DNA from 2 places in the Variovorax sp. GW822-FHT04E09 genome. Region 2 is predicted to be linked to the other one. Evidence: riboswitches for the same ligand, from Rfam matches in the RefSeq annotation. Region 2 holds a riboswitch; the other holds the start of a gene.

Region 1 (7,186 bases), on a different contig from region 2:
GAACGAAGTCGACCTTCGATCCAACCGCCTCCTCGAATGCGCGTTGATTGAAGCTCTCGTAGAAAAACCCTCTGGCATCGCCAAAGACCTTCGGCTCGATGATCAGAACGTCGGGGATCTCGGTTTGGATGACATTCACGAACGCACCTCTTCGGTCAGCAGGTGCTTCAGGTACTTTCCGTACCCGTTCTTCTGCAGCGGTGCAGCGAGCTTTTCGAGTTGGGCGCTGTCGATGAAGCCATTACGCCACGCAATTTCTTCAGGGCAGGCGATCTTCAGCCCCTGCCGATGCTCCAGCGTCGCGATGAACTGGCCGGCTTCGAGCAGGCTCTCGTGCGTGCCCGTATCGAGCCAAGCATAGCCGCGCTGCATGATCTGCACGTTGAGCTGGTCCAGGTCCAAGTACGCCTGGTTGACCGCCGTGATCTCCAGTTCGCCGCGCGCGCTCGGCTTCACGGCCTTGGCGATGTCGACGACCTGGTTGTCGTAGAAGTACAGGCCGGTCACGGCATAGCTGCTCTTGGGCTTCACGGGCTTTTCTTCGATGCTGCTGGCCTTGCCGTTGGCATCGAAGGCCACCACGCCATAACGCTCCGGGTCATGCACGTGGTATGCGAACACGGTCGCACCACTCTGCTTCGCATCAGCGTCCGACAGCAGATGGGCAAAGTCATGCCCATAGAAGATGTTGTCCCCCAACACCAGTGCGCTCGGCGAGTTCCCCACGAACTTGTCGCCGATGATGAACGCCTGCGCCAGGCCATCGGGACTCGGCTGCACCGCGTACTGCAGGTTGATGCCCCACTGGCTGCCGTCGCCCAGCAGCTGCTGGAAGCGCGGCGTGTCCTGCGGCGTGCTGATGATCAGGATGTCGCGCATGCCGCCGAGCATCAGGGTGCTCAGCGGGTAATAGATCATGGGCTTGTCGTACACCGGCAGCAGTTGCTTGCTCATGGCGAGCGTGGCCGGGTGCAGGCGGGTGCCGGAGCCACCGGCAAGGATGATGCCTTTGCGTTGCGTCATGGGAGTCTTCTTCTGTGAGGGGCAGGAAAAATCAGTCGGTCAGAGCGTCTCGCGCAGCATGCGTGCCACGCCTTCCTGCCATGGCGGCAGGCGCAGACCGAAGGTGGTCTGCAGCTTGGTGGTCTCGAGCCGCGAGTTGTGCGGCCGCTTCGCGGGCGTCGGAAAGGCGCTGGTGGGCACGGCCTCCACGGCCTGCGGGCCGGCCTTGAGTTCGACGCCAGCCTGCTGCGCCATCTCGAGCACGAATCGCGCGTAACCGTGCCATGTGGTCTCGCCGCCGGCGATGGCGTGGTACAGCCCGGCCTTGGCCGGGTCTTGCAGCGTGGCGCGGATGGCGTGCGCGGTGATGTCGGCCAGCAGCTCGGCACCAGTCGGGGCGCCGAACTGGTCGTCGATGACCGTGAGCTTGTCGCGCTCCTTGGCCAAGCGCAGCATGGTCTTGGCGAAGTTGCCGCCGCGTGCGGCGTACACCCAGCTGGTGCGAAAGATCAGGTGCTTCGCGCAATGCTGCGCCACCAACTGCTCGCCTTCGAGCTTGGTCTGGCCGTACACGCTGAGCGGACCGGTCGCGTCGTCTTCTTTCCAGGGTCGGGTGCCGCTGCCGTCGAAGACATAGTCGGTGGAGTAATGCACCATCAGCGCGCCGATCTGCTGCGCGGCCTCGGCCACCACGCCGGGCGAGGTGGCGTTGAGCTTGCGCGCGAAGTCGGGCTCGCTCTCGGCCTTGTCGACGGCGGTGTGCGCGGCGGCATTGACGATGACGTCGGGGCGCACCGCCAGCACCGTGGCGGCCAGCTGCTCGGGGCGGCTGAAGTCGGCGTGGAAGTCGGTGCTGTCGAAGTCCAGCGCGACCACTTCGCCGAGCGGCGCGAGGCTGCGCTGCAGCTCCCAGCCGACCTGTCCACCCTTGCCGAGCAGCAGCAACTTCATGCGGAAGCCTTTGCAGGTGCGGCGTCGTACTGCTTCTCGACCCACTCGCGGTACGCACCGCTTTGCACGTTGCGCACCCACTCGCCGTTGGCGAGGTACCACTGGACGGTCTTGCGGATGCCGGTGTCGAAGGTCTCGGCGGGCTTCCAGCCGAGTTCGCGCTCGAGCTTGCGTGCATCGATGGCGTAGCGACGGTCGTGGCCCGGGCGGTCCGTGACGTAAGTGATCTGTTCCTTGTACGGCTTGCCGTCGGCGCGGGGGCTCAGTTCGTCGAGCAGCGCACACACGGTGTTGACGATCTCGATGTTGGGCTTCTCGTTCCAGCCGCCGACGTTGTAGGTTTCGCCGAGCTTGCCGGCTTCGAGCACGCGGCGGATGGCGCTGCAGTGGTCCTTCACGTAGAGCCAGTCGCGCACCTGCATGCCGTCGCCGTACACGGGCAGGTTCTTGCCGGCCAGTGCGTTGACGATCATCAGCGGGATCAGCTTCTCAGGGAAGTGGAACGGGCCGTAGTTGTTCGAGCAGTTGGTGGTGACCACCGGCAGGCCGTAGGTGTGGTGCCAGGCGCGCACGAGGTGGTCGCTGGCGGCCTTGCTGGCCGAGTACGGGCTGTTGGGCTCGTACTTGTTCTCTTCGGTGAAGGCCGGGTCGGTCTTGGAGAGCGAGCCGTAGACCTCGTCGGTCGACACATGCAGGAAGCGGAAGGCGGCCTTCTGGTCGGCCGGCAGGGCGTTCCAGTAGCCGCGCACCGATTCGAGCAGGCGGAAGGTGCCGAGCACGTTGGTCTGCACGAAGTCTTCCGGGCCGTGGATCGAGCGATCCACATGCGATTCCGCGGCAAAGTTCACAACGGCACGGGGTTTGTGCTCGGCCAGCAGGCGATCAAGCAGCGCGCTGTCGCCGATGTCGCCCTGCACGAAGACGTGGTTCGCGTTGCCCTTGAGCGACGCCAGGGTCTCGAGGTTGCCCGCGTAGGTCAGCTTGTCGAGGTTCACGACGGGCTCGTTGCCCTGTGCGATCCAATCGAGTACGAAATTGGCGCCAATGAAGCCTGCGCCGCCGGTAACCAGGATCATGAGGTCCCCACCTGTAGAAAAAAGTTTGCTTTACCAAAAATCAACATTCAATTATCCCATCGGTGTGAAGTGCCGATGTACAGGGCTTGGCCGGCTTGCGGGGCCCGCCTACAATCGCCAACAATTGCAGGAGAGCGGGCCTCCACGGAGGCCCTACCGAAGGCGCAAACTCCCATAAACGCTCAGGTCGGCCCGACGAAATTCCAGGCAACGCCCAGGAACTTCGGCAAGGGGTCAGTACTGCACTCATCGATACAGCCGTCTGGAGAGCCGCCACGCCATGTGGCGCACCGAAGGAGCAAACCCGCTGCGGGTGCAGCAGGGTGAATCTCTCAGGTACCGAGGACAGGGGGAGCGGCAACTTGGACATCGGTCGTCCGGTTGCTTGCTATTGGTTCAATAGCACTCCACGCCCGCCGTTCAAGCGCTGCAAACTCAAAGGTACTTGCAATGCGTGTGATCGTTCTTGGCGCCGGCCTGCTCGGCGTGACTTCGGCCTACTACCTCCAGCAACTCGGCCACGAGGTGACCGTGATCGACCGGCAGGCCACCCCGGCCGCCGAAACCAGCTTCGCCAACGGCGGCCAGATCTCGGTCAGCCATGCCGAACCCTGGGCCAATCCGAGCGCACCGCTGAAGGTGCTGCAATGGCTCGGCAAGGAAGATGCGCCGCTGCTCTTTCGCATCCGCGCCGACATGCGCCAGTGGCTCTGGGGCCTGCAGTTTTTGCGCGAATGCACCCCCGCGCGCACCCGCCACAACATCGAACAGATCGTTCGTCTCGGTACATACAGCCGGGAAATGTTGCAGCAATTGCGTCGAGACACCGGCCTGAGCTATGACCAGCGCACGCAAGGCATCCTGCACTTCTATACGACGCAAAAAGAATTCGACGGCGCCCTCAAGCCCGCCGAGCAGATGCGTGCCCTGGGCTGCGAGCGGCTGGTCATCTCGGCCGACGAAGCCATCAAGATCGAACCCGCCCTTGCCCACATCCGCTCCCAACTCGCCGGCGCCACCTACACCGCCGAAGACGAGTCGGGCGACGCCAACCGTTTCGCGCGCGAGCTCGTGAAGCTGGCCGAGGCGGCCGGCGTGAAGTTCCTCATGAGCCACACGGTGACCGCGCTGCGCGAAGCCGGCGGCAGCATCGACCACGTCGAGGCGACGGACAACGAAGGCCGCTTCCAGCGCATCCGCGGCGACGCCTTCGTGCTCGCGATGGGTTCGCTGAGCCCGCTGTACGCCGCGCCGCTGGGCATCCGCCTGCCGATCTACCCGGCCAAGGGCTACTCGGTGACGCTGCCCGTGAAGGACGCGTCGAAGGCGCACCAGGTCTCGCTGACCGACGACGAATACAAGCTGGTGTTCTCGCGCTACACCTCCGAGTCGGGCGACCGCCTGCGCATCGCCGGCACGGCCGAGCTCAACGGCTACGACCGCGACCTGAACCGCGTGCGCTGCGAAGCCATCGTGCGGCGCGTCGAAGAGCTCTTCCCCGGCGCCGGCGACACCGAACGCGCGCAGTTCTGGACCGGCCTGCGCCCGGCCACGCCGAGCAACGTGCCGCTGATCGGCAAGACCAAGCTGCCGAACCTGTTCCTCAACACCGGCCACGGCACGCTCGGCTGGACGCACGCCTGCGGCTCGGGCAAGTCGATCGCGCGCATCGTGAGCGGGCTGGCGCCCGAGGTCGATTTCGCGTTCGCCGGCATGCCGGCGCCCGCGCCGCGCGCCGTGCAACCCGCACTGGGCTGACACGACACGCGCCCTCGGGTCATGCCTTGAACGTGACCCAGGGCTTGAGCCGCACGGCGCAGCGGACGAGCCCCGCGCTTTCCTGCGCCTCGATCACCGCACCGATCGGCTTGTAGGCCTGCGGCGCCTCCTCGATGCGGCGCTCCTCGCGCAAGGTCACGCACTGCCAGCTGGCATCGGCGTCGCCGGGTGCGGGCCGCATCGCGCGCACTTCCTGCCGACGCATGCGCCGGCCGGCCCCATGGCTGCACGACCACAGCCAGTCTTCATGCCCCAGCCCGGTCGCGAGGTACGAGTGATCGCCCATCGACCCGGGAATCAGCGCCAGGTCGCCCGCATGCGCCGGCGTCGCGCCCTTGCGATGGATGTTCATGCCGTGCTCGCGCAGCACGACGTTGTGCGGCACGTCGACCACCAGCGTCGACGCCGTGGCGCCCAGCAGCTCGGCGAAGTCCTTGCGCACCAGCTCGGCCAGCACGACGCGGTTGGCCCACGCATAGCGCGCGGCCACACCCATGGCTTCGAGGTACTCCTGCGCCAGCGGCCCGGCCAGGCCGTACAGCCCGCTCTTCGGATGGCGCAGGCCCTGCGGCCACTCGGCCCGCGCGCGGTCCATCCAGCGGCCGCCGACGTGGAACCCGATGTCGCGCGAGCCGCTGTGGATCATCACGACGACCTCGCCCGCCTTGAGGCCCGCGCGGTAGGCCGCGTGCCGGTCCATCACCTGGTCGACGACCTGCAACTCGACGAAGTGGTTGCCGCTGCCCGGCGTGCCCAGGCACGGGTCGCGAAACACCTCGTGGCGCACGCCGGTGTAGGCCGGCGGTGCGTGCCGCGACTGCCCGCCGAAGCTCGCCAGGCCGATGCACGCGCCGATCTCGGCCTGCAGCCGGTCGCGGTCGCACGCGGCCCAGAGCCCGTCGCCACGCACGGCGTCCAAAAATGCGGCCGGCCCTTCGTCGAACAGCGCACGAAACGCCGCCGTGTGCACCGGCACGTCGCGCCCGTTGTCGAGCAGGCTGCGCGTGAGCCGCGCGAGCAGCTGCGTCTTGTGCGGCGCCACCTGGTCCAGCGTGAGGCCGGTGGTCAGCAGGCGCATGCCGCAGTTGATGTCGGTGCCGACCGCGGCGGGAATCACGAAGTCGCCATCGGTCGCGACCACGCTGCCCACCGGCGCGACCGAGCCCGGATGAAAGTCCGGCGTCGCGCAGGCCTTGCACACGCCGTGCGCGCCGTCGGGCGAGCGCACGCTGGCGAAGGCCAGCAGCTGGCTCACGGCTTTTTCTTCCAGCGGCAGGCTCTGCGGCAGAAGCACGGTCGCCTGCGCGGCTTCGTTGCGCAGGTGATAGATGCCGTCGCGGTAGTCGACGGCGATGTGGGCGCGCGAAAAGGCGCGCTGGAGTCTCGAAAAATGACTATTGGTGGGTCTGCCCATGGCTGCAATTCCATTCGGGGAAACCGTGTCGGTTTCCGGGCCCCGTCACATCGCGTGGCGGGGCGAAAGAGATCGACCGCGTGCCTCGGGGCGCGCGGATCACTCTTTCTTGCAGCAGCAGAGATTCAAGAAAGCGGGCGGATTCTAGCGACGCGAAGCGCCTGCGAACACAGTGCGCGGATGCACGCGTCGTTTTTTCCCGTCAGTCAGTCCGGCGCGGTGAACACCGTCAGCACGCCGGTGTAGCCGTACAGGTGGTGGCGCGCGATCTCGCCGGCGGCGAAGAAGCCGACCAGCGGCACGTCGCCCAGCGCATGCCGCACGATCTGCAGCTCGGCGCCCGGTGCGCCGAAGTGCGGGCCGCCGCGCCCCGAGCAGCTCACGTACACCGCGCCCGCGATGCGCCGCGCCGGATGCGGTGCGGCCTCGGCCTCGCCCGCCGCCACGGCGCGTGCGGTGGCCAGCGTCTGTTCTTCGGGCTCGAGTTCTTCGCGGATCTCGGCGCAGATGCGCATCAGGTCGGCGCGCGCCGCCTGCGCATTGCGGCGGCAGAAACTCAGCCGCATGCCGGCCTCGGCGTTGTCGGCAATGGCGATGCCGCGCCGCGTCGGATCGAGCCCGATGATGTGGCGCACCAGCACGTCGGCGCCCAGGTCGCCGGTGCGGCGGATGCCGTCGCTGCCCGCGTCGGCCAGGCCGACCAGCGTGTTGCGCACGGCGTCGATGGCTTCCTGCGGCCGGTCGAGCGACACCTGCAGGTCGGCCAGCAACACGTCGAGCGCCGGCTCGCCGTCGAGCGACAGCAGCAGGTTACCGTCGGCCTCGGTGATCTCGCGCTCGCGCGCGCCGCCCGTGCGCAGCGGCTGGCAGCCCTGCGTGACACGCGACACCAGCCGCACGCCCTCGCCGAACACCACGCCCGACAAGCCGCCCGAGAACACACCGCCCGCCGCACCGTGGCCGC
Region 2 (7,186 bases):
CGGGCGCGGCCTCGATCTCGTCGAGGATGAGCTCCATCACGCGCTCGTCGCGCCCGCCCGGCGGGTAGTCCAGCGACAGCGACACGGCCGCCACGATCAGCTCACGCAGCAACGCGCCCACATGGATCACGCGGCACTCGGCCCCCAGGTCGGCGCGCGTGCCGGGCTCGACGAAGACGGTGCGCATCTTCACCTCGCCCGCCATGCGGATCTGGTGCGTCATGCCCGGCGGCACCCAGACGCCGCGCCCCGGCGGCACCACCCAGCTGCCCGCCGCCGCGCCGACCATCATCACGCCCGAGATCGCGTGGATGAGCTGCCCGCGCCGGTGCGCATGCGGCGGAATGAAGGCGTCGCCCGCCGGATCGGTGGCCAGCACGGCGACGGCGCGCGGGGTCGATTCGCCCTCGTCGGGGCGCAGATTCAGTTTGTCCATTTCACGACGATGTTTGCACATTCGTAGCGAGAACATCTTCCCCTGGCTTCCTACGATGGCTTTTCTCCCTCTTTTTCTCCAACCGGACATCCAGGAAAGAAGCCATCGCATGAACACGCGCCGACTCGGGCTGCTCACCGGCACCCATGCCGTCAACGACCTCTACCAGGGCCTCGTGCCCGCGCTGCTGCCCTTCATGGTGCTGGAGCGCGGCTACAGCTACACGGCCGTGAGCGGCCTGATGCTGGCGGCCACCGGGCTGTCGAGCGTGGTGCAGCCGCTGTTCGGCCTGTACGCCGACCGCCACCCGCGCGCCTGGCTGGTGCCCGTGGGTTTCCTGGTGGCGGCACTGGGCGTGGTGCTGGCGGGCCTGAGCCAGAGCTACCTGCTGACCTGGATCGCGGTCGCGCTGTGCGGGCTGGGCATCGCGGCCTACCACCCGCCCGCCACCGTGGCCGCGCGCGCGGCCGGCGGCGCCTCGCAGAAGGCGATGAGCGTGTTCTCGGTGGGCGGCACCATCGGCGCCTCGTTCGCGCCGGTGCTGGCGGCCACGGTCGTCGGCGGCGGCAGCCTGTCGCGCAGCTACCTGCTGGGCATTCCCGCGCTGGCGATGGGCGTGGTGTGGGTCGCGGCCAACGCGCGACGCAGCGCGGCCGCCCAGCGCGCGGCCACGGCGGCGCGCGCCGCGCAGGCCCGCGCCCAGGTGCTGAAACCGCACAACGACTGGCGCGCCTTCAGCCTGCTGGTGGCGACCATCGTGGGCTGGTCGATCCCGTACGTCACGGTGCTGTCGATGCTCTCGCTGCGCATCACGCGCGACCTGCACGGCAGCACCTTCCAGGGCGCCGCGGCGCTCACCGCCTTCACCGCCGCAGGGGCCGTGGGCACGCTGGCCGGCGGCTGGCTCGGCGACCGCATCGGGCGCATGGGCACGATCCGCTGCGGCTACCTGCTTGCGCTGCCGGCCATGGCGGGCCTCGTGCTCTCCTCCACGCCCGGCGCGGCGCTGGCCTGCACCGCGTGGCTCGGCATGAGCATGTTCCTGCCCTTCGCCGCGCAGGTGACGCTCGCGCAGGACTACCTGCCGCGCAACCCGGCCACCGCCAGCGGCATCACGCTCGGTCTCGCACTCTCGGTCGGCGGGCTGGTGTCGCCGCTGTTCGGCCTGCTGTCGGATGCGCGCGGGCTCGGCGTGACGCTCACGGTGGTGTTGTGCGTGCTGTGCGTCGCGACCGTGCTGGCCTTGCGGCTGCGCAATCGGACGGTGCAGGTGATGGCGGGCGAGGCTGCGGCGGCCTGAGCTCTGCCCCGCGCACCCGGTGCACAGGGCACTGGGTGCTTCCCGCAGCGAAATCAAGGAGGAGCCGAAGGCGGGGGACATTCGCGGAGGGAAGCACCCGGTGTCCTGTGCACACGCCCTGATCCACGAACCACCGAAATCCGTGGGCGATTCAACGCCGCACGCCTGCTCTTTCACTGCCAGAATCGACGCAAGCTTCGACGTCGAGCCTGACAGACAAGAAGAAGGAAAGAGAAGGACGCCATGCACCGAATCGTCGCCCAGGGCAGCAGCCTTGTCGCTGCCGGCTTGCTGGCCACCGCCGGTATCGCGGCCACGCCGGCCGCCGCGCCCGTTGCAGCCGTTGCACCAGCAGCCGCCCCCGCCAATCCCACCAATCCCGTCACCCACCTCGCCGAAGTGGAAAGCGCCGTGCGCGCCTGGGCCGCCGCCTGGTCCGCGCGCGACGTGGAGCGCTACCTCGCGGCCTACGCGAGCGACTTCACCCCCGCGCGCGGCCAGACCCGCGAGCGCTGGGAGGCCGACCGGCGCGCCCGCATCACGGGCAAGTCGCGCATCAGCGTGGGCATCGAGGGGCTGGTGATCAGCGTTCAGGGCACCTCGGCCAGCGCGCAGTTCCGGCAGGTCTACAGCGCCGACGCGCTCACCGAGACCGACCGCAAGACCCTCGAGCTGCAGCGCGTGGGCCCGCGCTGGCTGATCCGCAAGGAGAGCGCGGGCAACTGACGCGCGCCGCCTTGTCCCTGTAAGGCAAATGGTTCACGAAGATGTCACCACTTGCAACGATGCTGCAGCCTTCGACCTCCGAAAGCTGTGGCCGCCATGTTCCCCACCAAGACCGAGAAGGCACGCGACGAACTCCAGGCCGGGCAGCGCACGCTCAGCCAGCGTGAGCGCGCCCTGCTGCTCATGGCCGACGGCCGGCGCTCGCTGACCGACTTCAGCCCGCTGTTCCCCAGCCGCGTCGAGGCCGAGCAGGCGATCCAGGGACTGATGCAGCGCGGCTACCTGCAGGTCGCGCGCCCGGTCGCGCCGCCTCCCGCACCGGCCCCCACGCCCGTCCCCGCCGCCGAGCCGATCCAGGTCGCCACCTCGGCCGACAGCTTCGACGGCAAGCGCTCGCTGGCCACCACGCGCATGTTCCTGTTCGACATCTGCGAGCGCATGTTCGTGCGCCGCGACCCGCGCTTCGCCAACCAGATGCGCGACGCCCTGCGCGAGGCCCGCGACCGCGAGGCCATGCTGACCATCGCCGCGCTGATGCTCTCCGAGATCGAGAAGGCCGCCGGCCCCGAGCGCGCCGACTCGCTGCGCGAGCGCATCGACAAGCTGCTGCCGCCGGCCGAAACCGTGCACTGAGCCGCCAGCCCCGGCCCCGCGATCCACTACACTCGCCGGGTCAGGAGAGAGCCCCGCGCGACGGGGCCGCCGAAGGCGCAGGGGTTCCCCGAACGCTCAGGCAAAAGGACTGACAAGACGCCGGCAACCACCGGCGTTTCCTTGCTGGAGAGAGGCCGTGGCATTGCATGCGGCCCACCGAAGGAGCAAACCCCGATCGTGGGGCGAATCTCTCAGGTAAAGCGGACAGCAGGGGTGGCCCGTGGCGTTGCAGCCATGGATTTCGACTGCCCCTTTGGAGTGCCCCGTGGCTGCTTCTTCCGCTTCTGACGCCCAACTTCTCAAGACCCCGCTGTACGACCTGCACGTGGAGCTCGGCGCCCGCATGGTGCCCTTCGCCGGCTATTCCATGCCCGTGCAGTACCCCGCCGGCCTCATGGCCGAGCACAAGCACACGCGCGACGCGGCCGGCCTGTTCGACATCTCGCACATGGGCCAGTTGCGCCTGGTCGGCCCCGACGCCGCCGCCGCGTTCGAAACCCTGATGCCCGTCGACGTGATCGACCTGCCCGCCGGCAAGCAGCGCTACGGCCTGCTGCTGAACGACGAGGGCGGCATCCTCGACGACCTGATGTTCTTCAACGAAGGCAATGGCTCGCTCTTCGTGATCGTGAACGGCGCCTGCAAGGTGGCCGACATCGCCCACATCCAGGCCAGGATCGGCGCGCGCTGCCAGGTGCAGCCCCTGCCCGACCACGCGCTGCTGGCGCTGCAAGGCCCTCAGGCCGCCGCCACGCTGGCGCGCCTGTCGCCCGGCATCGAGCGCTTCGTGTTCATGACCGGCGGCGCGGTGCAGATCGGCGGCATCGCGGCCTTCGTCACCCGCAGCGGCTACACCGGCGAAGACGGCTTCGAGATCTCGGTGGCCGCAAAAGACGCCGACGCCCTCGCCCGCCTGCTGCTGGCGCAGCCCGAAGTGAAGCCCGTCGGCCTGGGCGCGCGCAACTCGCTGCGGCTCGAAGCCGGCCTGTGCCTGTACGGCAACGACATCGACACCACCACCACCCCGGTCGAAGCCTCGCTCAACTGGGCGATCCAGAAGGTGCGTCGCGCGGGCGGTGCGCGCGAAGGCGGCTTTCCGGGCGCGGCCAAGGTGCTGGCCCAGCTCGCCGCCGTCGCCTCGGGCGCGGCCGGCCACACCGACCACAAGACGCTCACGCGCAAGCGCGTCGGCCTCGTGGCACTCGAACGCATTCCGGTGCGCGACGGCACGCTGCTGCAGTCGCTCGAAGGGCACGACATCGGCGCCGTCACCAGCGGCCTGCTCGGCCCCACGGCCGACCGCTGCGTGGCCATGGGCTACGTGGCCGCCGCCTTCGCCGAGCCCGGCACGCGCGTGCAGGCCATCGTGCGCGGCAAGCCGGTGCCGATGGAGGTGTCAACGATGCCTTTCGTGCCGACCCGCTACTACCGCGGCTGACCGACACTGAACACCGCAGACCCGGCTAGGCTCTGCACCCCGATTCCATTTTTTCCACGAGGAGTTTTTTCATGAGCATCAAATACACCAAGGACCACGAATGGGTGGCGGCCGAAGGCGGCGCCGCCACCGTCGGCATCACCGTGCATGCGCAGGACGCGCTGGGCGACGTGGTGTTCGTCGACCTGCCCGAAGTGGGCAAGACCTTCGCGCAGGGCGAAGTCGCCGGTGTGGTCGAGTCGGTGAAGGCCGCCGCCGATGTGTTCATGCCCGTGTCGGGCGAGATCACCGAAGTGAACGAAGCGCTGCGCGCCGACCCGTCGCTGGCCAACAGCGACCCGCTGGCTGCCGGCTGGTTCTTCAAGGTCAAGCTGAGCGAGCCCGCGCAGCTCGACGCCCTGCTCGACGCCGCCAGCTACGACAAGTTCGCCGCCGAATCCTGATCCGCTGAACAGCAGCCGTTTCCTCGCACCTTCGTTCCTTCTCCCCGAGCCTTCACCGCCATGCCGATTCCCGCCCTTCCCTCTTTGCAAGAACTAGAGAACGCCGAAGAATTCCTCGCCCGCCACATCGGCATCGATGCAGCGGACGAGGCGCGCATGCTGCCGGTGATCGGCTCGGAAACGCGCGCGGAGCTCATCGACGGCATCGTGCCAGCGGCCATCCGCCGCGCCCGGCCGATGCGCCTGCCCGCGCCGGTCACCGAGGCCGACGCGCTGGCCGAGCTGAAGACGCTGGCGTCGAAGAACAAGGTGTTCAAGAGCTTCATCGGCCAGGGCTACTACGGCACCCACACGCCGGGCGTGATCCTGCGCAACATCCTGGAGAACCCCGCCTGGTACACCGCCTACACGCCCTACCAGGCCGAGATCTCGCAGGGCCGCATGGAAGCCCTGCTCAACTTCCAGACGATGGTGTGCGACCTCACGGGCATGGCCATCGCCAACGCCTCGATGCTCGACGAAGCCACGGCCGCCGCCGAGGCGATGACGCTCGCCAAGCGCAGCGTGAAAAGCAAGAGCAACGTGTTCCTGGTCTCGGGCGACTGCCATCCGCAGACCATCGAAGTCATCAAGACGCGCGCCGCGCCGCTGGGCATCGAGGTCAAGGTGAGCACCGTGTCGGAAACGCTGCCGCACCTGATGGTGAGCGGCGAGTTCTTCGGCGTGCTCGCGCAGTACCCGGCCACCACCGGCCACGTGCACGACCTGCGCCCGCTCGCAGGGCACGCGCACCAGTGCGACGCCGCCTTCATCGTCGCGGCCGACCTGCTGGCGCTGACGCTGCTGGTCGCCCCCGGCGAGTTCGATGCCGACATCGTCTGCGGCACCACGCAGCGCTTGGGCATGCCGCTGTGCAACGGCGGCCCGCATGCCGCCTACCTCGCCTGCCGCGATTCGTTCAAGCGCTCGCTGCCCGGCCGCCTCGTCGGCGTGAGCGTCGACACGCACGGCCAGCCCGCCTACCGCCTCGCGCTGCAGACGCGCGAGCAGCACATCCGCCGCGAGAAGGCCACCTCGAACATCTGCACCGCACAGGTGCTGCCGGCCGTGGTCGCCAGCATGTACGCCGTGTACCACGGCCCCGACGGCCTCACGCGCATCGCACAGCGCGTGGCCGTGCTCACCGCCATCCTCGCCAAGGGCCTGTCGCAGATGGGCCGCGAGCCGGTGAACACCACCGCCTTCGACTCGCTCACGATCCGCACCGGCGACGACACGGCCGCGATCATCGAACGCGCGCAGGCCGGCGGCGTCAACCTGCGCCAGCGCCTGCAGCAGCACCTGGGCATCTCGCTGGACGAAACCACCACGCGCGCCGACATCGAGACCCTGTGGGCCCTGTTCGTGCCCGCCGGCACCGCGATGCCGCGCTTCGACGAACTGGCCGCCAGCACCACGCCGCTGATTCCCGAGGACCTGCGCCGCACCAGCGCCTTCCTCACGCACCCGGTGTTCAACACCCACAAGAGCGAAACGGCGATGCTGCGCTACATCCGCAGCCTGTCGGACAAGGACCTCGCGCTCGACCGTAGCATGATCCCGCTGGGCAGCTGCACCATGAAGCTGAACGCGACCAGCGAGATGATCCCCATCACCTGGCCCGAGTTCGCGAACATCCACCCCTTCGCGCCCGCCGACCAGCTGCAGGGCTACGCCCAGCTCGACGCGCAGCTGCGCGCCTGGCTGTGCGAAGCGACCGGCTACGCGGGCATCAGCCTGCAGCCCAACGCGGGTTCTCAGGGCGAGTACGCGGGCCTGCTGGCCATCAAGTCCTTCCATGAAGCCAAGGGCCAGGGCCACCGCAACATCTGCCTGATTCCCTCGTCGGCGCACGGCACCAACCCGGCCAGCGCCCAGATGGTGGGCCTGCAGGTGGTGGTGACGGCCTGCGACGCGCAGGGCAACGTCGACATGGACGACCTCAAGCGCGCCTGCGAAAAGCACAGCGCCCACCTGGCCGCCGTGATGATCACCTACCCCAGCACGCACGGCGTGTTCGAAACGCGCGTGAAGGAACTGTGCGAGCTCGTGCATGAGCACGGCGGCCGCGTGTACGTCGACGGCGCCAACATGAACGCGCTGGTCGGCGTGGCCGCGCCGGGCGAGTTCGGCGGCGACGTGAGCCACCT

The links. Region 2 has a riboswitch for glycine ahead of gcvT (glycine cleavage system aminomethyltransferase GcvT). Riboswitches for the same ligand answer to the same signal wherever they lie in the genome.
Region 1: another riboswitch for glycine. It lies ahead of AC1RL8_RS20280 (D-amino acid dehydrogenase); the one in region 2 lies ahead of gcvT (glycine cleavage system aminomethyltransferase GcvT).

What each region holds. Positions count from the first base shown of each region.
Region 1 is NZ_JBXAMR010000005.1:27,876-35,061, reverse strand. It holds gene rfbC (dTDP-4-dehydrorhamnose 3,5-epimerase) at 1-139, opposite strand, end outside; gene rfbA (glucose-1-phosphate thymidylyltransferase RfbA) at 136-1,023, opposite strand; gene rfbD (dTDP-4-dehydrorhamnose reductase) at 1,063-1,953, opposite strand; gene rfbB (dTDP-glucose 4,6-dehydratase) at 1,950-3,029, opposite strand; glycine riboswitch at 3,147-3,237, shown strand; glycine riboswitch at 3,282-3,388, shown strand; gene AC1RL8_RS20280 (D-amino acid dehydrogenase) at 3,480-4,787, shown strand; gene AC1RL8_RS20275 (RtcB family protein) at 4,807-6,222, opposite strand; gene AC1RL8_RS20270 (FIST signal transduction protein) at 6,429-7,186, opposite strand, start outside.
Region 2 is NZ_JBXAMR010000002.1:809,053-816,238, reverse strand. It holds gene AC1RL8_RS11210 (AraC family transcriptional regulator) at 1-436, opposite strand, end outside; gene AC1RL8_RS11205 (MFS transporter) at 546-1,736, shown strand; gene AC1RL8_RS11200 (L,D-transpeptidase Cds6 family protein) at 1,980-2,462, shown strand; gene AC1RL8_RS11195 (hypothetical protein) at 2,559-3,095, shown strand; glycine riboswitch at 3,127-3,217, shown strand; glycine riboswitch at 3,230-3,334, shown strand; gene gcvT (glycine cleavage system aminomethyltransferase GcvT) at 3,382-4,554, shown strand; gene gcvH (glycine cleavage system protein GcvH) at 4,626-4,997, shown strand; gene gcvP (aminomethyl-transferring glycine dehydrogenase) at 5,058-7,186, shown strand, end outside.